DNA from 3 places in the Thalassotalea sp. SU-HH00458 genome. Region 3 is predicted to be linked to each of the others. Evidence: predicted binding sites of a transcription regulator. Region 3 holds the regulator's gene; each other region holds the start of a gene.

Region 1 (2,276 bases), on a different contig from region 3:
TTGATTAATTAATAAACCTTTTCGCGCTTCGCTATCTTTTTTCGCAATGATAGTGGCTTGTAATAAGGTGTCTAGTTTTTCTTTTTCAGCGGTAGTTTTTGCAAAATCGGTATCTTCAATACGTGAACGTGATTCACTCACATTGACTCGACTAGTTTCATAGGTAGAAACTTGACTTGCTAAAGCGTTTGACTCTGCTCCTAGTGTAGCCGCCGTATTATTGAGGGTTTCAAAAGCAGTATCAATTGCTCCTTGTGTTGCCGTTGGATCGCTTGCATCAAGTCCTGCTAAAAAATTTGGGTCATCAAGTACTTCTGCAGCAATAGTATTAATTTGTTCAGTGACTTGATCGAGTTCACCTTGTATTGCACCACCGCTACTTAAGGGGTTACCCGATTGAATGGAAAGTTCTTTTGCTCGCTGTAATCCTTCTGAAATAGAGGCTAGTTGACCAGATTGTACATTATTAATGTTTATTTGATCTTGTGAGTTAATGCTTAATTGTTGATAACCATTTATTTGAGAGGTTAATCTATTCGCTATTTGCAAGCCAGCAGCATCGTCTGCAGCACTATTAATACGTTTCCCAGAGGCAAGTTGCTCATCTTTTTCTTCACGCTCTTTTGTTATGCGCTCAATGAAGCTTAATGTTGGAGAGCTTTGGTTAATAGAAAGACTCATAGTCACCGCCTTTGAAATTTACAACAAGTAGTTCGAAATAATCTAAGTAACTATAGCAAATATCGCGCTGAATCGCTCATATAATAAACAGAATTATACCGGCCTGCTGGTTAATACTGTGTTAAATCGCCAATAAATCATCAAGCTACCGTTAAAATTTAATTATTTTCTTCAATGTTTTTTATGAAGTAATATACATAAAAACTACAAATGCCAATGACGGTTGCTAAGCCGATAAAAGAAATTAGTACGACGGGGTCATTGATTAACATATTAAATAAATTCATAAGATACTCCAAGTATGTTTAATAAAACCTTTTAAGTTATGTGGGTATTTTATCGTATTAACTGGAGAAAGAATGTGATGTAGATCAAGAGATGAATGGAAAGTAATACAGTCCGAAAAGGCATTTCGGACTGTAGTTCGGTATTAACTCTTTTACATAAATAGGGCTTAATAACGTTGCAGAGAGCGCTTTTTATTTTTTAGATCAATTTGTTCAATAATTTGTGCATACAGGGAATTCGCATGATCACGGCCTTTTTGAATATCTTCAACGCTGAGTTTGTGTTCATCCATATCACGGCTTTTAATGGCAGGGGTATAGCCACTTCTTGCTGCAATATAATTCCAAACATATGACATTTCCGTGCTTTTCTTGACACCTTTGCCTTCAAAATACATTAACGCTAAATTAAATTGCGCTAAGGTATAATTTTGTCTAGCAGCCATTTCGTACCATCGTGCAGCTTTGGCTAAATTTCTATCGACACCAATTCCATTGGCGTACATCACACCTAAATTAAATTGCGCACTAGCTAATTCTTTATCGGCGGCTTTTTGCATTAAGACAAAGGCGGTTTTTAAATCTTTTTTAACTATTTCACCTTCACTGTACATAACCGATAAATTAAATAGCGCATCAGGGTAGTTTTGTGCGGCAGCTAAACTCATTAACTCGAAGGCTTTTTGTGGATCTTTTTTAACGCCCCAGCCATTCTCATAAATCAAGGCCATTTGATATTGGGCAGGAGAATATTCTTCCTCTACTAAAGGTTCAAATTCAGCAATAGCAGCTTTAAATTCTCCTCTATTGAGTTGAAAAATTCCTAGTTCTAAATCGCCATCAAAACTAAAAGCTAAAAAACTAGGAGAAAATGATATGAGTAATGCTATTAATTGAAATGTTTTCATAAAGCACCTTTGTGTATTTTTTTTAATGTTCATTTGTTTCTTCTTAAGTGTAGCAATTGATCAAAAAAGTTCGCTATTGTTGTGACATTATTTCTTCAATTTTTTCTTCAAGTTCAAGCCAAAGCATCTCGTTTTCTTCAATATCTTGTTTTAATTTTCCTTGTTCTTTCATTAATTCTGCTAATCGGGTTTTATGCTCTGCTTGATAGATTTCACTCTCGGCTAGAATGCTTTCCACCTCCGTTAACTTCGCTTGCCATTGTTGGACTTTTTTCTCGTATTGCTGAGCTTGTTTTTTTAGCGGCGCTGCGATTTTTCTTAATTCAGCCTGCTGTTGTCGTTGTTGTTTTTTATCTACCGAACTTGTATTTCCTGTTGGTAGTTTTTCTGAATTTTTTGT
Region 2 (2,276 bases), on a different contig from region 3:
TTTGCTACTTGTTTAGCTAATTCAAACCAGTCGTTTACGCGCAACTCTCGTCGTTTAGAACAAACGGTTTCACCTAAATAAATAATATCAGCCTCACTATTTATTGCTTGCTGATAGAATGTTTCAACTTGATCTTTAGGCCAAAAGAACAAACTGGCTCCGAGGGAAAACTTCATTATTAACTCTCTTTGTTTAATCGATTATTGCCATTGACGGTGATAAGCACCTAACGTGGTTTGTTTCCCTTCTGATAACTTTGCTAAAGAATCCATCCAACGACTTTCTACCTCAAATTTATCGGGAGATCGTTGATAACTATCTAATGCACTACGCCATGTTTTTGCTATCTGTTCAACATAAGCAGGGCTACGTTGTCGGCCCTCTATTTTGACCGAAACTACGCCCATTTTTGCTAGTTGAGGGATCAAGGCAAGGGTATTTAAACTGGTTGGCTCTTCTAGTGCATGATATACGTTTTCATTTACAGCAAATTTACCTTTACATAACGTAGGATATCCAGCCTTTTCATCCGGTTGATAACGGTCGATCAATACACCATTTAGCCGACTTTCCAAACCTTTATCAGTGTCTTGCCAACGCACATATTTAGCTGGTGAACAAGCTCCAACGGTATTAGGAGATTCTCCTGTCATATAAGAAGATAAATAACACCGCCCTTCCGACATAATACATAAACTACCAAAAGCGAATACTTCTAACGGTACTGGAGTTTTAAGGGCTAATTGTCTGACTTGTTGCACAGATAATACTCGAGGTAACACCACACGACTTACTTCAAAGTTTTCATGATAAAATCGGATAGCTTCTATATTCGTTGTAGATGCTTGCACAGAAACGTGTCGCTCGATATCAGGGTATTTATTTGCTGCATAATCTAACACGCCTAAATCCGCAATGATTAAAGCATCGCACCCAATGGCAACGGCATCATCAACAGCTTTTCGCCAACGCATTTCACCTGCGGGATGTGCAAAAGTATTGATGGCTACATGTAACTTTTTCTCTCGCTGATGAACATAGTCAACAGCTTTTAATAATTTACTTTCTGTGAAGTTTAATCCGGCAAAGTGTCTGGCATTAGTATCACCTTTCATACCAATATAAACCGCATCTGCGCCGTTATTTATTGCTGTTTTTAAGGCAGGAAAATTTCCCGCCGGACATAATAATTCCATACACGTCTTTTTTCAGTAGAATAACCAGCGGCAATTTAACGATTTTTCAATGATGAGGGTTTGACTTAAAACAAACTTTTCGGTTTTTATTTGTAGAACTTTTTCACTAAAAGTTGATCTGTAACAGATAACAATTGAACGCTATTGCTACCATAGCACCTACCAAAACTTTTATTTAAACAAGGGTCCGTTGTGAGGAATCTCATTCCATGTAGTCATTTCACAGCAAATTATGGCGCCAAATTATTAAACAATTTGCCCAGTATTTTAACACCGGTATTAACACGAATTCCTGACTCTGTTCATAAAGCATGTTTATTACCGATTTTACATTCTATTTTTTCTGACGCTATTAACGAGGGTGATTTTGACTTTTTACAAGGGAGCTGGTTAAACATTAACATCAATGATTTGGGGATTTCTTGGCTGTTAAGTTTTCAAAATGATCGCTTGATCATGGCACCAAAAAATAGCAAAAAAGCAGATGTCTGCTTTTTTGCAAATGGCGATGATTTATTATTGATAGCAGGTAGAAAAGAAGATCCTGATACCTTGTTTTTTCAACGACGTTTAAAAATCGAAGGCAACACAGAGTTAGGATTAGCAGTTAAAAACGTTATCGATGCACTAGATTTAGACCAACTACCCAGTATAGCCCATAACGTAGTAAGCCATTGTGCAAATATCATTGCCAAGCATCGAGTTCAGAGTATTGATTAATCAGGCAAACGGTTTCTTATAGACCAAAACTCATCGAAATTATCAATCATAATATCGACGAGTGCTGGCTGAAACTTTTTCCCTTTTTGTTCAATAATATAAGCTTTGATTTCTGACGCTGACCAAGGTTTATCGTAGCTACGTTCTGATCCTAAAGCATCAAACACATCACCAATAGCGACAATACGTGCTTCAATTGGAATTGCTTCCCCTTTTAACCCTTCTGGGTAACCCGTTCCATCCCAATTTTCATGATGATAACGCGCTAATTTCGCCCCTACCATCGCGATACTGGCTTTTGATTTTGTCAATAATTGCGCGCCAGATTCACTATGAGTTTTCATAATATCCCATTCGTTT
Region 3 (2,276 bases):
ATCGCAGGTTTAACCGGCTCACTCGCAATTAAACACTTAGGATTTCCTATTGTCACTTTAAAAATTATTGCCGGTATTTTTTTAATCTTGCTCGGATTATACATTGGTCAATGGTTATTATGGATATCAAAAGTTGAAGTAATTGGTAAACACCTTTGGCAACACTTATCGCCTTTAAGTAAAAAGATAATTCCGATAAAGAGTGTAAAGAAATCTTTCCTTTTAGGTACCTTATGGGGTTGGTTACCATGTGGTTTAGTTTATTCAACATTAACCTGGTCTTTAGCCAGCGGCAACGCAATAAAAGGAGGTTTGATCATGATGTTTTTTGGGCTTGGTACTTTACCTGCGTTATTGACGGTTTCATTTGGTTTTACTTTTATAAAGCTATTAATGCAAAATAATTATTTTAGAAAAACTATGGCGTTATTACTAATAAGTTATGGTATCTTGACGCTAAAATTTGCATATACACAAATGTTCTAATACCATACTCGAAGTGGATAATTAACTTAGATGTTAAGGAAAATATGTACAAGAATCAAAGCGCATCACAACAACATATTCATTGCCAAAATTGTAGCATCAGTGAACTTTGTCTACCGTATTCTCTTGATGAAAAAGAGTTAGAAACCCTTGATGAAATCATTGACCGGAAACGCCCTATCCATAAAGGTGAGCAGCTTTTTCAAGATGGTCAAACTATGCAGTCCTTATACGCTATACGCTCTGGCACTTTCAAAACGTTTACGGTAAACGAAAGTGGTGAAGAACAAATTACCGGCTTCCATTTAGCAGGAGATTTATTAGGGTTTGATGCCATAGCAGAGTCTGAACATCCGAGTTTTGCAAAAGCATTAGAAACTTCAATGGTTTGTGAAATCCCCTATAATACCTTAGATAATTTATCTAATCATATGCCAAAGCTTAAAAAGCAAATCCTTCGTATGATGAGCTCTGAAATTAAAAATGATCAAGAAATGTTAACTTTATTGAACCGTAAGAATGCTGAGCAGCGTCTTGCTACATTTTTATGTGCCTTAAGCGCCCGTTATCACGCTAGGGGATTATCAGCCACTGAGTTCAGGTTGACGATGACTCGCAGTGATATTGGCAATTATATCGGCTTAACGGTTGAAACAATTAGTCGGTTATTAAATCGATTCAATAAAAATGACTTAATTAAAGTTGATGGCAAGCTTATTACAATTTTAGACAGCGATAAGCTTGAAGATTGTGCTGCGCTATAGCAGCACATCACTCTCCCACATACTTTTGCCTTGCGTAAATATATCTCAAACATCTGCAAAGTATTTGCTTGCTTAACTTTTCCTTCAAAACGACCAATTTATTGATTTAAAACAATCTTCAACTATGTGTTATATAAGAATATAACTATACTGATAGTAAATCATTAACATGAGTTATTCTGGAGCGAATATGGAAAAGTATCATCAAATATTAGCAATCATAGATCCAACCACTGAAGATCAAAAAGCCTTAAAAAGAGCAATTGAATTAGCCAAACAAACTCAGGCCACCATCACAGCTTTCCTTTCGATATATGATTTTTCTTATGAGATGACTACCATGCTGTCAAACGATGAGCGTGAAGCTATGCGCAACTCATTAATTAATGATCGTATTCAATGGTTGAATGAGTTAATTAACGTTTTACCGCACGATAATATTGCAATAGATACTAAAGTAATTTGGCACAATAGACCTTTTGAACCCATTATTGAAGAAGTATTAAATAATGGCTATGACATAGTCATTAAAGGAACACATCAGCACGATAAATTAAAATCAGTCATATTCACGCCAACTGATTGGCATATATTAAGAAAATGTCCCTGTCCTGTTTTATTAGTGAAAGATCATTTATGGCCAATGAATGGCAATATTGTCGCGGCACTCAATGTAGGCAGTGCTGAAGCAGAGCATCAATCTTTAAATGTAAAAATCACAGAAGAAGCGATCAATCTATCAAAATTGATCAAGGCAAATGTTCATTTGGTCAACTCTTTCCCTGGCACTCCCGTTAATATCGCAATTGAGATCCCTGAATTTAATGCAAACGAATACAACGAATCCATGTTAAGTCATCATATAGAAGCGATGGATGAGCATGCTCAACAGTTTGCAATCAGTAAAGAGCACACCCATGTGGAAGAAGGTTTACCAGAAGATATCATTGTCAGGCTGGCAGACGAATTAGATGCAGAATTAGTGATCTTAGGTACTATTGGCCGAACAGGATTATCCGCTGCCCT

What was found. Region 3 encodes FNR, which switches genes on or off when oxygen is low (the NO sensors DNR and NnrR bind a similar motif). Its sites were predicted from a motif close to TTGATCTAGATCAA; they were not measured.
Region 1: a site for FNR is predicted at 1,043-1,056, ahead of ABXH06_RS10200 (DUF3149 domain-containing protein). Genes of this name have one in related genera too.
Region 2: a site for FNR is predicted at 1,257-1,270, ahead of ubiU (ubiquinone anaerobic biosynthesis protein UbiU). Genes of this name have one in related genera too.

The regions. Positions count from the first base shown of each region.
Region 1 is NZ_BAABWW010000005.1:293,104-295,379, forward strand. Features, by position in the region: gene ABXH06_RS10195 (flagellin) at 1-681, opposite strand, end outside; gene ABXH06_RS10200 (DUF3149 domain-containing protein) at 840-968, opposite strand; gene ABXH06_RS10205 (tetratricopeptide repeat protein) at 1,136-1,876, opposite strand; gene ABXH06_RS10210 (ATP-binding cassette domain-containing protein) at 1,950-2,276, opposite strand, start outside.
Region 2 is NZ_BAABWW010000003.1:190,488-192,763, forward strand. Features, by position in the region: gene ABXH06_RS06120 (U32 family peptidase) at 1-176, opposite strand, end outside; gene ubiU (ubiquinone anaerobic biosynthesis protein UbiU) at 201-1,196, opposite strand; gene ubiT (ubiquinone anaerobic biosynthesis accessory factor UbiT) at 1,389-1,916, shown strand; gene ABXH06_RS06135 (HD domain-containing phosphohydrolase) at 1,913-2,276, opposite strand, start outside.
Region 3 is NZ_BAABWW010000013.1:28,452-30,727, forward strand. Features, by position in the region: gene ABXH06_RS16720 (sulfite exporter TauE/SafE family protein) at 1-486, shown strand, start outside; gene fnr (fumarate/nitrate reduction transcriptional regulator Fnr) at 531-1,250, shown strand; gene uspE (universal stress protein UspE) at 1,441-2,276, shown strand, end outside.